2 regions of the Alkalibacillus sp. S2W genome follow, and region 1 is predicted to be linked to the other one. Evidence: a T-box and tRNA genes for the amino acid it is inferred to sense, from the RefSeq annotation. Region 1 holds a T-box; the other holds one or more tRNA genes.
The links. The T-box of region 1 lies ahead of ACKXGF_RS09780 (valine--tRNA ligase). A T-box ahead of a tRNA ligase gene usually reads a tRNA of that ligase, here a tRNA-Val.
Positions count from the first base shown of each region.

Region 2: it has a tRNA-Val gene. The T-box ahead of ACKXGF_RS09780 (valine--tRNA ligase) is inferred to sense a tRNA for this amino acid. The anticodon was not compared.

Region 1 is NZ_CP177234.1:1,811,124-1,818,730, forward strand. Features, by position in the region: gene ACKXGF_RS09770 (sensor domain-containing diguanylate cyclase) at 1-739, opposite strand, end outside; gene ACKXGF_RS09775 (bifunctional folylpolyglutamate synthase/dihydrofolate synthase) at 776-2,059, opposite strand; gene ACKXGF_RS09780 (valine--tRNA ligase) at 2,139-4,790, opposite strand; T-box leader at 5,083-5,313, opposite strand; gene ACKXGF_RS09785 (hypothetical protein) at 5,424-5,612, shown strand; gene ACKXGF_RS09790 (LysM peptidoglycan-binding domain-containing protein) at 5,609-6,613, opposite strand; gene ACKXGF_RS09795 (hypothetical protein) at 6,816-7,133, opposite strand; gene hemL (glutamate-1-semialdehyde 2,1-aminomutase) at 7,399-7,607, opposite strand, start outside.
Region 2 is NZ_CP177234.1:705,136-712,742, forward strand. Features, by position in the region: gene ACKXGF_RS03805 (nucleotidyltransferase-like protein) at 1-756, shown strand, start outside; rRNA gene ACKXGF_RS03810 (16S ribosomal RNA) at 1,256-2,820, shown strand; rRNA gene ACKXGF_RS03815 (23S ribosomal RNA) at 2,994-5,923, shown strand; rRNA gene rrf (5S ribosomal RNA) at 6,086-6,201, shown strand; tRNA gene ACKXGF_RS03825 (tRNA-Asn) at 6,236-6,310, shown strand; tRNA gene ACKXGF_RS03830 (tRNA-Ser) at 6,318-6,409, shown strand; tRNA gene ACKXGF_RS03835 (tRNA-Glu) at 6,420-6,491, shown strand; tRNA gene ACKXGF_RS03840 (tRNA-Val) at 6,501-6,576, shown strand; tRNA gene ACKXGF_RS03845 (tRNA-Met) at 6,677-6,753, shown strand; tRNA gene ACKXGF_RS03850 (tRNA-Asp) at 6,757-6,833, shown strand; tRNA gene ACKXGF_RS03855 (tRNA-Phe) at 6,861-6,936, shown strand; tRNA gene ACKXGF_RS03860 (tRNA-Tyr) at 6,945-7,030, shown strand; tRNA gene ACKXGF_RS03865 (tRNA-Trp) at 7,036-7,109, shown strand; tRNA gene ACKXGF_RS03870 (tRNA-His) at 7,114-7,189, shown strand; tRNA gene ACKXGF_RS03875 (tRNA-Gln) at 7,198-7,272, shown strand; tRNA gene ACKXGF_RS03880 (tRNA-Gly) at 7,276-7,350, shown strand; tRNA gene ACKXGF_RS03885 (tRNA-Cys) at 7,391-7,464, shown strand.

The sequences.
Region 1 (7,607 bases):
TCTTAGAAAGTTCGTGACCAATATTACTCGTGTCGTGTAAATAGCGATTAATACGTCTTCCTTTATGGTGAGTCGAAATGACTACTGATAATAGAATAGCTGGAAATCCGACAATGAGTATGGCTGCTAGACCTATTTGTAAATAAAGAATATACAAAATCAAACCTATCGGGAAAATCATAGCTGTTACGGCACTGTCGATTAATAATGATTTAGGAACTCCCTTGAACTTGTTCCCTTTCACATAAACATCAATTAGCGCTAACAAAATTTGATTTACTGCAATAGACCCAATTATGTAGCCTACTAATGGTATGATTTGATCCATCGTATTTAACGTTAGAACGCCATGAGTTCCTCCCAATGCATAATATACCACTGCGGCAAATATGGACGTCAAAAATAACATCGTTGAATTTGTCGCTATTCGGTAAAACTCTGTCTTCTTTAAACGAATCTTTATAAATAGGGCAATTAATGCCAACTGAGTTAGGATTATTTCAGCAAACAGACCAAAATATAAAAACACCGCAAAACTAACACCATTTATAAAGAAGATCGTAATTGAACCGACTTGAATTGGAAAAACAGCCACAGCACACATAACAATCGCAAAAGCAATAATGTCAATCCAATAACCAGTGAAATTCGGCTCAATACTAAAATAAAGGTAAATCATAGATGGTGGAAAAATTACTAACCAAACCAGCCAAATACTAATATTTTTCTTATCAGACATATGTAGGCTCCTTTAACCCTGATCTCGACCTTACTATTAAAACATTGTACGTTTAACCTCAGATACAAAATATAACGACCCTGTAATGACTAAAGCATCAGATGGTTTCATTTGATTTATCAACTGGTTATAAGCCGTTTTCCAGTCTTCTTTTATGATTATATTTCCATTTTCATACTTTTCTTTTAGTTCATAATACTCATAATTATTCTTAAAGTCAAATGTTGTAATATGAATTTGTGAAAAATGTTCTGAAAATAATGACATCATTTGTTCAACTGGTTTTGTTTTTAGGAAAGAGCATAAAATATAAACATTACTTTTATCATATTTTTGTTTAATCGTATCAATCAATGATTGAATAGCTTCAACATTATGAGCACCATCTAATATAACATCAGGATTATGTCGAACGACCTCAAAACGTCCCGACCATTGAGTTTTTTTCAATCCCGAGCGTATGACATCAGAATCTAGAGGTCTATTTTCAATCTCTAGTAATTGTAAGTACGCTTCAATTGCAACAGATGCATTATTAATTTGATGAGAGCCTAATAATTGGATCTTTAAATCCTTTAGGGAAATAGAGTTATTAGCAAAATCAAAAACATCTACTAGATGCTCCGTTACTTTCGCTTCTGCATGAAAATCATGGCCTAACTTAAGTACATCAGCATGGTTTGTTTGTGCTTTTTGATCAATCACTTGAATTGCTTCTTGTTGTGAAACGCCTGTAATAATAGGAGTATTCGACTTAATAATACCCGCTTTTTCATAAGCTATATCAGCTAAATTATTTCCTAATATATCGATATGGTCATATCCAATCGACGTAATAATTGAAAGAATCGGGGTAATGACATTCGTTGAATCTAATCGACCACCTAAACCTACTTCAACAACTGCATAGTCAACTTCTTTTTCTTTGAAATATAAATAGGCCATAGCTGTGATTATTTCAAATTCAGTTGGGTGCCCTACTTCTGTCGTTGCAATTTGTTCGCATAGCGGTTTAATTCGCTCAACCAAATGCACTAGATCGCTATCGCTAATTGGCTGATGATTAAGACTAATTCTCTCATTAAATGTCTCAATATAAGGTGATGTAAAAGTCCCTACATCATAACCGTCTTCACGTAATATGTGGCTTAGAAAAGAAGTGGTCGATCCTTTGCCATTCGTTCCTGCTACATGAATCGTTTTTATTTGATGCTGAGGATTTCCTAGTTTATCGAGTATCATATTGATTCTTTTTAGTCCTGGTTTAATCCCAAACGGCAATTGTTTATGAATCCAAGCAATCGCTTCAGTTACTTCCATTGTTCGTCACCTATTTCATTTTTTGATATGTAAAAATGAGTTGCTATTCTGTTATAAGAATAGCAACTCATTTCTCATTTTATCGCACATTCTCTAATTCTGCGATACGTGCTTCAACAGCTTTTTGTTTTTCTAAGTAGTCCTTTTCTTTATCGCGCTCTTCTTGGACAACTTCTTCAGGTGCTTTATTAATAAAGCTCTCATTCGCTAATTTTTTCTGAACACGTTCAACTTCACTATTCCATTTGTTAAGTTCATCTTTTAAGCGATTGATTTCTTCATCAATATCAATTAAACCTTCAAGTGGAAAGTAAATCTCAGCACCTGTAACGACGGCACTTTTTGCTTGTTCAGGTACTTCTAAGTCAGTTTTAATCGTTAATTCTTCAGGATTACAGAAACGTTCTAAATAAATCTGATTTCGTTCAAGCTCCTTAACGATATCTTCAGACTGTGCTTTGATTGCAATTTTTATTTCTTTGGACATTGGCGTATCAACTTCAGCACGAACATTTCGAACCGAACGAATAATTGAAACAAGGCGCTCCATTTCTACACGTGATTGCTGATTATTATAAGTTGAATCAACTTGTGGCCACGCTTTAACTGTAATGGATTCTCCTTCGTGTGGGATGTGTTGATAAATCTCTTCTGTGATAAACGGCATGAACGGATGAAGCATACGTAAAATGTCATCTAGGGTCTTAACCAACACAGATTTCGTAGTTATTTTAGCTTTCTCATCATCACCATATAGTGGTAATTTCGCCATTTCAATATACCAATCACAGAATTCATCCCAAATGAAGTTGTAAAGATGACGACCCGCTTCACCGAAATCATATCGATCGATATTATGTGTCACTTGTTCAATCGTTTCGTTTAAGCGCGTTAAAATCCATTCATCTGCAACTGATTTCTCACCCGATAGATCAATATCTTCGTATTGGAAATTATCTAAATTCATAATGACAAATCGAGAAGCATTCCAAATCTTATTCGCAAAGTTCCACGTCGATTCAACTTTTTCCCAGTGGAAACGTAAATCCTGACCTGGTGATGAGCCAGTCGCTAAGAAATAACGAAGTGAGTCAGCCCCATACTGATCAATCACATCCATTGGATCAACACCATTACCTAATGACTTACTCATTTTACGTCCTTCTGCATCACGAACTAAGCCGTGGATCAGTACGTCTTTGAAAGGTCGACGGTCCATGAAATGTTTCGTTTGGAAAATCATTCTTGAAACCCAGAAGAAAATAATGTCATAACCCGTTACCAGTACATCTGTTGGGAAATAACGATTTAAGTCATAACTATCTTCATCTGGCCAGCCCATAGTAGAAAATGGCCATAGTGCTGATGAAAACCATGTATCTAACACATCCTCATCTTGAACCCAATTCTCTTTGTCGCTTGGTTCTTCACGACCTACATATAATTCGCCTGTTTCCTTATGATACCAAGCTGGAATACGGTGGCCCCACCATAATTGACGGGAAATACACCAATCACGAATATTCTCCATCCAATGCAGATACGTTTTTTCAAAGCGATCAGGTACAAAATCAACTTTATCCTCTGTCTCCTGAAGCTCAATGGCCTGATCAGCAAGAGGTTTCATATTAACAAACCACTGAGTTGATAAATAAGGTTCAACAACAGCATTACTACGTTCAGAATGACCAACTTGATGGACATGCTCTTCTATATCAAACAAAACACCTTGCTCTTGTAAATCTTTCACAATTTGCTTACGGCATTCAAAACGGTCCATGCCATCATACTGAGCTGCGTTTTCGTTCATTGTTCCGTCTTCATGCATCACTAGAACACGCTCTAAATGATGACGCTCACCAATTTCAAAGTCATTCGGGTCATGAGCTGGTGTGATCTTAACAGCACCTGAACCAAATTCCATATCGACATACTCATCTCCGACAATTTCCATCTCACGACCGATAATCGGTAATATCACTTTTTGACCAATTAAATGATTATAACGCTCATCTTCAGGATGCACCGCTACAGCCGTATCACCTAACATTGTTTCAGGACGTGTCGTTGCCACTTCTATATGACCAGAACCATCTTTAAGTGGATACTTCATATGATAAAAAGCACCTTGAACTTCTTTATATATAACTTCAATGTCTGATAGAGCAGTTTGAGTACTTGGGTCCCAATTAATGATATATTGCCCGCGGTAAATCAAATCTTGCTCGTATAATGAAACAAATACTTCACGAACGGCATTAGACAAACGTTCATCTAACGTAAAACGTTCGCGTGAATAATCGACACCTAAGCCCAATTTCTCCCACTGAGAGCGGATAAAAGATGCATATTCTTCTTTCCAATCCCAAGATTGTTGCAGAAAGCCTTCACGTCCTAAATCATGACGTGTTTTACCTTCTTCCTTAAGTTTTCCTTCTACTTTTGCCTGCGTTGCAATACCAGCATGGTCCATCCCTGGTAACCACAAGACATCATAACCTTGCATTCGCTTATAACGCGTAATGATATCTTGTAGTGTTGTATCCCAAGCATGGCCTAAATGTAGCCGCCCCGTAACATTTGGAGGGGGAATAACAACTGTAAAGGGTTCTTTAGTTTCATCATTTTTCGCTTCGAAAAATTTCCCATCAACCCAATACTGATAACGATCTTTTTCCACCTCTATCGGATTATACTTTGGTGCCATGTTTAATTCTTGACCTTCACTCATTACCAAATCCTCCTTATTCACGATATGTATAGTTTAATAAAATGGCTCTGTTAAAGTTTATTGTTGATGTTCAAATGATGTAGCACTAAGTTGTTGAATTGTGAGTAGCGAAGGTGGCGACTCCTGCGGGAACAGCACGTGTCTCGAGACCCCGCAGGCCATACTCTTCGGCCGAGGAGGCTCGAGCCGTGCCCGCGGAAAGCGTCCACCGATAGCGGATCACAATATCAACAACGGACTTTAACAAAGCTTATAAACTAAATAACTCCATAAAAAAAGCTTTTCATCCTTATAAAAGGACGAAAAGCTATTACGCCGATTTCGCGGTACCACCTTAATTTATGAGGGTTTCCTCATACACTCAAGTAAGTTAACGGTATTCCCGGTTTCTTCTACTTCATTTCAAAGAAACTACATTAATTTCAGAGCGACCTTCCAGATTGCATTGCCGAGGAAACTTTCAGCCGAGGCTTCCTTCTCTAAAACGGGTACAACACTGTACTCCTCTCTTACTTGTATTTATTCAGAGATTTAATTTGTCTATATTGTACCCAATTTTCGTTATATTAGTCAATTACTTTTACACGAAATTGTTTAAGACCGCATAAATTATATCTAGGAGGGATTGTTGAAATGGCACAATTTTATCGATACCGTTTACCACCTTGGCTTAGAAAATGTATTTTCACCATTGAACGGTGCATTTTACCAATCATGATCTTTCAATTAATACGTACATTATTATTTCCTACCACATTGGATGTGTTTCTAGCTGGTGCTATCGTTGGTATATTTATTGCTTTTTACTTAAAGTGGATTTAATGAGGGGACGATTGAGATCGGCTTGGAACCAATAGCACGTCACCCTCTTTTAATTCGAAAGATGATTCAATGTTGTTTAAACGCTCTAACTGATGAATGGACATATCATATGAAGCTGCTATTGATGCTAATGTTTCATCAGCTTGAACAAAACGTACAGTCATCTTAACTTGCTGACGCTCGTCATCTTCTCGGAAAAATTTAGATAGATAGTCTAGACCTTTTTTAACTGGTGATGAATGATCTTCATAATTACTTTTATCTTCATCATAATCACCATCTACATCTTCTATTGCTGATTTACTCTCACCTTTAGGATCAGCCTTTTTATCATATTCCTTTGGTTCATCTGTTTTATGTTTGGGTTGATTAACAAATTCCTTTAATGATGTAGTTTGTTTTTTGTGCCATATATCGCGACCACTTTCTTGTTCATCATCTTGCTTTTCAGATACTGTTTCGGACTCATTATGCGTTTGGTCATCATCTTCTTCTATTACTGGAAATTGCTTTAATTCAAAATCCGTTGACTCTTGTTCATTAGGGATTTCTTGCTCTTGTCGACTTGCTTCTATGACTTGAGTACCCTCTAAACGAATAGTCGTATAAACCTTGAGTGTCTTAGGTTCAGGGATTTCGTAGTCAAAGTAATCAACTATAACATCTACATCCTCGTTACTGTTAACCCGTTCATAAGGAATTGAAATATCAACTGGAATCGGGTACTGAAATTCCATAAATCCGTTGTCCAACGCTCGAACTTGCTGAACACTTTGTTGGTCTTCATCCACCATAATCGTTTCTTCCTGTTCTACTTCTCGTGCTAAATAATCACCATGCACGATTAATACGCCTCTGATTTGCATCGTTGATTGCTGATGGATCACATTCACATCTGGGTCAATTGCAATGCTATACAAGTCTTCAATTTCTTCATCTTGGCGAAACATAATATGTTCTTGCACATCAAATTGATAAGGTACACCTTCTAATGAACTCATTGTTTTCCCCCTCTACTTAATCATCCATTACTTAATACGTATTAGTTTGGAAAACAAACTATGCGCTTTAAGGGGTTAATCTTTATAAATATTTTCAATATGTAAGATTGAAGACTTCACATCAAGGAATCCTGTTTGTTCATTAATCGTTCTCTTAAATTATCTAAACGATAAGCACAATCAATGAATTAATTAACTTGCGCTAAGCAAAACAAACATCAACTTGTCCTTCTTCTTCTGCCGTTTCTAAACAATCCGTTAAAAACCTTTTTATTTGTTGATCATCTAAGTCAATGGACTGATGATTGAAACGGTCAAGTCGCTTTTGAAGTTGAGATAATGCTTGCTCAATTTGTTGTTTCGAGAATGTTTTCTTAGCTCCTATGCCACTGACACCTCCGTCACACTCTTTTGCGTCTAATAATTGATATAGGTCGTGTGCAGAATCATTAAACATGTGAAAACGTGCATATGCGATTTGTTGTTGTGATTGATTAACACCATATATGTCATGTCCCATCGTATAAACAAAACTCCTTCTAATTTAAATTATTCATAAGTTAACTGAAATAAATGCTTTAGAAATGGTTGGTTGAAGCATGGTGAAGTAGGAATCTGGGGATGATGCGAAGTCTTCAAATCTATTATATATCGAACTACTGTTCTGAAACAATAGCTGGTAACCTCACTTGAATTGGCATATAATCGTTAAATATAAAATTCCCGAACCGATTTTGTTCGAATCGATTCGGGAATGTCATTTAAAATGATTTTCTTATGATAAATTATTTTTTGTAATGTTTAAAAGCATACTGGATTGCCTGAATCGTTTTCTCGATGTCCTCATCCGTGTGTACAGTTGATAAGAACATGCCTTCAAATTGAGAAGGGGGCAAGAAAATACCTTGTTCAATCATATGACGATAATATTCAGCAAACCATTCTAAATCAGATGTCTTAGCTGAATCGAAGTCAACGACATTTTCATTAGTGA
Region 2 (7,607 bases), 1.1 Mb from region 1:
GTGATAGTGAAAGAAGCCCAAGACCCATGGTATGTGAAGCATTATGAATTTAATGATCAGCAAAAAGCAGCCATGCATGTTGTTTCAGAAACATTATTACATGAATGGATTGACACGAGTGGTTATCGAAAGATTGTTGAATGGTTGACGAAAGGATCTATTATCTATGATCGCAATGACTATGTTTCTGAGTTGAAGAACATGTTACGCGATTTCCCTGAACAAAGTCGCAAACTTCGAAAAGTCATTGAATTTGCTAAACTCGTCCGTTCTTACCGAGAATGCAAGGAACTCTTTGAAACAAAACACTATTTAGATGCCAATAGTTTAATGATCCGGTCACTACATTATTTGGCACGCTTAACCGTTATTGAAAAAGGCTTTCATCCTGAAAATATGGTATGGAACCAAGTTCAACGCATTGATTCTGAAGTTTACAAATTGTATCGGGAATTAATAGATGGTGACGAACCAGTGGAAAAACGGATACAGCTTATGATTCTGGCGAGTGATTTTGCGATTCATTCAAGAGCAGAACAAAGTGTAAAACATTTATTGGATGTCATGCGTCAAAGTAATGAACCATGGACTTTTGGTGATTTGAAACTACATCCTGAGGTTAGTCACTATGCTTTAGACTTATCAATCTTATTAGAATACTTAGTAGAAAGAGGTATTGTTGAAACTCACTTACTTAAAACGAAAGGAAAGCAAGTTTTTCATCGTTGTTACCATGTTGCAGAAAAAGGTGATTAATAAAGGTTGAGTTTTTCGAAAATAATGATATTGAAGAAGTATGAATAAAGTTATTGACGGTAGATGAACCCCCGTGCTATATTAATAAACGTCGCATTAACAACCGAATGATTCCGAGTTAATGATTCGTAGTTGTTATTTGCGATTATGTATTGACGTTTCTAATTTCAGTTGATACATTAATAAAGTCGCTTTTTAAAGAGAAGCGAAATCATTTGATTAAAATAACTATTGACTAATGATGTTTATAGTTGGTATATTAATTAATGTCGCTTTGAAAGCAAAATCGATTTAAACAATCGATTAAAAAGATTAATAAAAAGTTGTTGACTTTCGGTTTTTAACTTGGTATATTAGTCATTGTCGCTTTCGAACGCGACACACATCGAACCTTGAAAACTGAACAAAATAGCCTGTCGTCAATTCGTTTTTCTTCTTATTTGTTAATAGGAAGAAAGCGGAGACGAAATTAAGAAACAATAAGCCAAATCAAACACTTTAATTGGAGAGTTTGATCCTGGCTCAGGACGAACGCTGGCGGCGTGCCTAATACATGCAAGTCGAGCGCGGGAAGCGAGCTGAAGCCCTTCGGGGTGGACGCTCGTGGAACGAGCGGCGGACGGGTGAGTAACACGTGGGCAACCTACCTGTGAGACGGGGATAACTCCGGGAAACCGGGGCTAATACCGGATAACGCATCGAACCGCATGGTTCGATGATCAAAGATGGCTTCTAGCTATCACTCACAGATGGGCCCGCGGCGCATTAGTTAGTTGGTGAGGTAACGGCTCACCAAGGCGACGATGCGTAGCCGACCTGAGAGGGTGATCGGCCACACTGGGACTGAGACACGGCCCAGACTCCTACGGGAGGCAGCAGTAGGGAATCATCCGCAATGGACGCAAGTCTGACGGTGCAACGCCGCGTGAGCGATGAAGGTCTTCGGATCGTAAAGCTCTGTTGTGAGGGAAGAACAAGTGCCGTTCGAATAGGGCGGCACCTTGACGGTACCTCACCAGAAAGCCCCGGCTAACTACGTGCCAGCAGCCGCGGTAATACGTAGGGGGCAAGCGTTGTCCGGAATTATTGGGCGTAAAGCGCGCGCAGGCGGTTCCTTAAGTCTGATGTGAAAGGCCACAGCTCAACTGTGGAGGGCCATTGGAAACTGGGGAACTTGAGGACAGAAGAGGAGAGCGGAATTCCACGTGTAGCGGTGAAATGCGTAGATATGTGGAGGAACACCAGTGGCGAAGGCGGCTCTCTGGTCTGTAACTGACGCTGAGGCGCGAAAGCATGGGTAGCGAACAGGATTAGATACCCTGGTAGTCCATGCCGTAAACGTTGAGTGCTAGGTGTTAGGGGGTCCAACCCTTAGTGCTGCAGTTAACGCAATAAGCACTCCGCCTGGGGAGTACGGCCGCAAGGCTGAAACTCAAAGGAATTGACGGGGGCCTGCACAAGCGGTGGAGCATGTGGTTTAATTCGACGCAACGCGAAGAACCTTACCAGGTCTTGACATCTTCGGACAGCCCAAGAGATTGGGTCTTCCCTTCGGGGACCGAATGACAGGTGGTGCATGGTTGTCGTCAGCTCGTGTCGTGAGATGTTGGGTTAAGTCCCGTAACGAGCGTAACCCCTGATCTTAGTTGCCAGCATTCAGTTGGGCACTCTAGGATGACTGCCGGTGACAAACCGGAGGAAGGCGGGGATGACGTCAAATCATCATGCCCCTTATGACCTGGGCTACACACGTGCTACAATGGATGGTACAAAGGGAAGCCAAACCGCGAGGTCGAGCTAATCCCATAAAGCCATTCTCAGTTCGGATTGTAGGCTGCAACTCGCCTGCATGAAGCCGGAATCGCTAGTAATCGTGGATCAGAATGCCGCGGTGAATACGTTCCCAGGCCTTGTACACACCGCCCGTCACACCACGAGAGTTGGCAACACCCGAAGTCGGTGGGGTAACCTTCACGGAGCCAGCCGCCGAAGGTGGGGCCAATGATTGGGGTGAAGTCGTAACAAGGTAGCCGTATCGGAAGGTGCGGCTGGATCACCTCCTTTCTAAGGAATATAGGAGGCGACAGTGCTATTTTGTTTAGTTTTGAAGGATCGATGATCCTTTGAAAAGTACCTTGAAAACTAGATAAGATGAGATACCAAAGCATCGAAAAGCAAGTAAAGACACAAGCGTCTTTTCACGCATAACTTGATGGTTCGCCATGGAGTTAAGAGTTAGTTAAGTGAACAAGGGCGCACGGTGGATGCCTTGGCACTAGGAGTCGAAGAAGGACGGGACAAACACCGATATGCCTCGGCGAGCAGTAAGTAAGCGTCGACCCGGGGATGTCCGAATGGGGAAACCCACGACCCGTAATGGGGTCGTATCCATGGCTGAATACATAGGTCATGGAAGACAACTCAGGGAACTGAAACATCTCAGTACCTGAAGGAAGAGAAAGCAACCGCGATTTCCTGAGTAGCGGCGAGCGAAACGGAAACAGCCCAAACCAAGGCGCATGCGTCTTGGGGTTGTAGGACACGCCATACGGAGTGATCAAGATACACGGTAGATGAAGCAACCTGGAACGGTTCGCCAGAGACGGTAAAAGCCCGGTAATCGAAACGGTGTATCCTCCGGCGTGGATCCTGAGTACGACGGAACACGTGTTATTCCGTCGGAATCCGGGAGGACCATCTCCCAAGGCTAAATACTCCCTAGTGACCGATAGTGAACCAGTACCGTGAGGGAAAGGTGAAAAGCACCCCGGAAGGGGAGTGAAATAGAACCTGAAACTGTGTGCCTACAAGTAGTCGAAGCCCGTTAATGGGTGACGGCGTGCCTTTTGTAGAATGAACCGGCGAGTTACGAGGACGAGCAAGGTTAAAGAGCAGATCTGGAGCCGCAGCGAAAGCGAGTCTGAACAGGGCGTATCAGTTCGTCATCGTAGACCCGAAACTGTGTGATCTACCCATGTCCAGGGTGAAGGTCAGGTAACACTGACTGGAGGCCCGAACCCACGTATGTTGAAAAATGCGGGGATGAGGTGTGGGTAGCGGTGAAATGCCAATCGAACACAGAGATAGCTGGTTCTCTCCGAAATAGCTTTAGGGCTAGCCTCAACGTAGCGAGTCTTGGAGGTAGAGCACTGATTGGACTAGGGGCCCCTATCGGGTTACCGAATTCAGTCAAACTCCGAATGCCAATGACTTACCGTTGGGAGTCAGACTATGGGTGATAAGGTTCATAGTCGAAAGGGAAACAGCCCAGACCGCCAGCTAAGGTCCCTAAGTATGTGTTAAGTGGGAAAGGATGTGACGTTGCTCAGACAACCAGGATGTTAGCTTAGAAGCAGCTATCATTTAAAGAGTGCGTAATAGCTCACTGGTCGAGTGACGTTGCGCCGAAAATTTACCGGGGCTAAACACATCACCGAAGCTGCGGATTGTCCGCAGGACAATGGTAGGAGAGCGTTCTAAGGGCTTAGAAGTCAGACCGTGAGGACTGGTGGAGCGCTTAGAAGTGAGGATGCCGGTATGAGTAGCGAAAAAGAAGTGAGAATCTTCTTCACCGTAAGCCTAAGGTTTCCTGAGGAAGGCTCGTCCGCTCAGGGTAAGTCGGGACCTAAGCCGAGGCCGAAAGGCGTAGGCGATGGCCAACAGGTTGAAATTCCTGTACCACCTCCTTTCCGTTCGAACGACGGGGAGACGCAGGAGGATAAGGGAAGCGTGCCACCGGATGTGCACGCCCAAGCAGAGAGTGTGATGGATAGGCAAATCCGTCCATCGGACGCATGATCTGTGATGGGGAGGGAACATAAGTACCGAAGTCCCGGATTTCACACTGCCTAGAAAAGCCTCTAGTGAGGAAAGAGGTGCCCGTACCGCAAACCGACACAGGTAGGCGAGGAGAGTATCCTAAGGTGATCGGGAGAACTCTCGTTAAGGAACTCGGCAAAATGACCCCGTAACCTCGGGAGAAGGGGTGCTCATCTAGGCTACGGCCTAGGGAGCCGCAGTGAAAAGGCCCAAGCGACTGTTTATCAAAAACACAGGTCTCTGCGAAGCCGTAAGGCGAAGTATAGGGGCTGACACCTGCCCGGTGCTGGAAGGTTAAGGGGATGCGTTCGTCCTTCGGGACAAAGCGTTGAACCGAAGCCCCAGTAAACGGCGGCCGTAACTATAACGGTCCTAAGGTAGCGAAATTCCTTGTCGGGTAAGTTCCGACCCGCACGAAAGGTGCAACGACTTGGGCACTGTCTCAACGAGAGACCCGGTGAAATTATACTATGCGTGAAAATGCGCATTACCCGCGACAAGACGGAAAGACCCCGTGGAGCTTTACTGTAGCCTGATATTGAATGTTGGTACAGCTTGTACAGGATAGGTGGGAGCCTAAGATGCCGGAGCGCAAGCTTCGGCGGAGGCGCCGGTGGGATACCACCCTGGCTGTACGGACATTCTAACCCCGAGCCGTGATCCGGTTCGGAGACAGTGTCAGGTGGGCAGTTTGACTGGGGCGGTCGCCTCCCAAAGAGTAACGGAGGCGCCCAAAGGTTCCCTCAGAATGGTTGGAAATCATTCGCAGAGTGTAAAGGCAGAAGGGAGCTTGACTGCGAGACTTACAAGTCGAGCAGGGACGAAAGTCGGGCTTAGTGATCCGGCGGTTCCGCATGGAAGGGCCGTCGCTCAACGGATAAAAGCTACCCCGGGGATAACAGGCTTATCTCCCCCAAGAGTCCACATCGACGGGGAGGTTTGGCACCTCGATGTCGGCTCATCGCATCCTGGGGCTGTAGTCGGTCCCAAGGGTTGGGCTGTTCGCCCATTAAAGCGGTACGCGAGCTGGGTTCAGAACGTCGTGAGACAGTTCGGTCCCTATCTGTCGTGGGCGTTGGAAATTTGAGAGGAGCTGTCCTTAGTACGAGAGGACCGGGATGGACACACCGCTGGTGTACCAGTTGTTCCACCAGGAGCACTGCTGGGTAGCTACGTGTGGTCGGGATAAGTGCTGAAAGCATCTAAGCATGAAGCCCCCCTCAAGATGAGATTTCCCATTGCCTCGAGCAAGTAAGATCCCTCAGAGACGATGAGGTTGATAGGTCCGAGGTGGAAGCGTGGTGACACGTGGAGCTGACGGATACTAATCGATCGAGGACTTAACTAACGGTTAAGACGCCTGGTCGACGTTGCACGGTATCATCTTATCTAGTTTTGAGGGTACTTGTACCCTTTTTAAGAGGAATTAAATTTCATTTTAACCTTGAAATTTTCTTCGAAGGTGAATATAATTAAACATGTCGCCATGAAGTTGGTACATAATTATTTGTCCGGTGATTATGGCAGAGAGGTCACACCTGTTCCCATGCCGAACACAGCAGTTAAGCTCTCTAGCGCCGATGGTAGTTGGGGTTCTTCCCCTGCGAGAGTAGGACGTCGCCGGGCTGATCAATTCTCCTTCAAGGACAGTTGAAAATATTCCAGCGTAGCTCAGAGGTAGAGCAATCGGCTGTTAACCGATTGGTCGCAGGTTCGAATCCTGCCGCTGGAGCCATTTTTTTGGAGAGCTGTCCGAGTGGTCGAAGGAGCACGATTGGAAATCGTGTAGGCCGCTACCGCGGTCTCGAGGGTTCGAATCCCTCGCTCTCCGCCATTAATTATACGGCCCGTTGGTCAAGCGGTTAAGACACCGCTCTTTCACGGCGGTAACACGGGTTCGAGTCCCGTACGGGTCATTCCTGATCGGAGGATTAGCTCAGTTGGGAGAGCACTTGCCTTACAAGCAAGGGGTCGGTGGTTCGAGCCCGCCATCCTCCACCATTGAAATTATTAGTTGACTTTCATTTTAAAAAATCGTAAACTAATAAACGTGTCATCTTTCTAAACTTAATCTGTTTTCAATATGAAAAGCAGACAATATCGCGGGGTGGAGCAGTCTGGTAGCTCGTCGGGCTCATAACCCGGAGGTCGTAGGTTCAAATCCTACCCCCGCAACCAAAAGGTCCGGTAGTTCAGATGGTTAGAATGCCTGCCTGTCACGCAGGAGGTCGCGGGTTCGAGTCCCGTCCGGACCGCCATTTTAAAATTTAAATAGTAGTACATATGGCTCGGTAGCTCAGTCGGTAGAGCAACGGACTGAAAATCCGTGTGTCGGCGGTTCGAATCCGTCCCGAGCCACCATTTGTTTTGGAGGGGTAGCGAAGTTGGCCAAACGCGGCGGACTGTAAATCCGCTCTCTCAGAGTTCGGCGGTTCGAATCCGTCCCCCTCCACCACTTATAGGGGTATAGTTTAATGGTAAAACGAAGGTCTCCAAAACCTTTGATGTGGGTTCGATTCCTACTACCCCTGCCATATGGCGGTCGTGGCGAAGAGGTTAACGCACCGGATTGTGGCTCCGGCACTCGAGGGTTCGAATCCCTCCGGTCGCCCCATTTGACATTGGGCCATGGCCAAGCGGTAAGGCAACGGCTTTTGGTGCCGTCATGCGTAGGTTCGAATCCTACTGGCCCAGCCACTAGCGGAAGTAGTTCAGCGGTAGAACACCACCTTGCCAAGGTGGGGGTCGCGGGTTCGAATCCCGTCTTCCGCTCCATTTTTTTAAGTTTAGACTTCTCGAATAATCCGCTTTAGATGGCGGCATAGCCAAGTGGTAAGGCAGAGGTCTGCAAAACCTTTATCACCGGTTCGAATCCGGTTGCCGCCTCCAAAAATTTTTATATGATTACATAAGCCAAGTTGGTAGACAATCTGTTTATCAGCTTTTTTTTATTATAAATTTACTTTTATCTTTTGTTAGGAATTCGATAATGATCTAAGTACGTATTTTAACTATTATTGTTCTAACGTAAT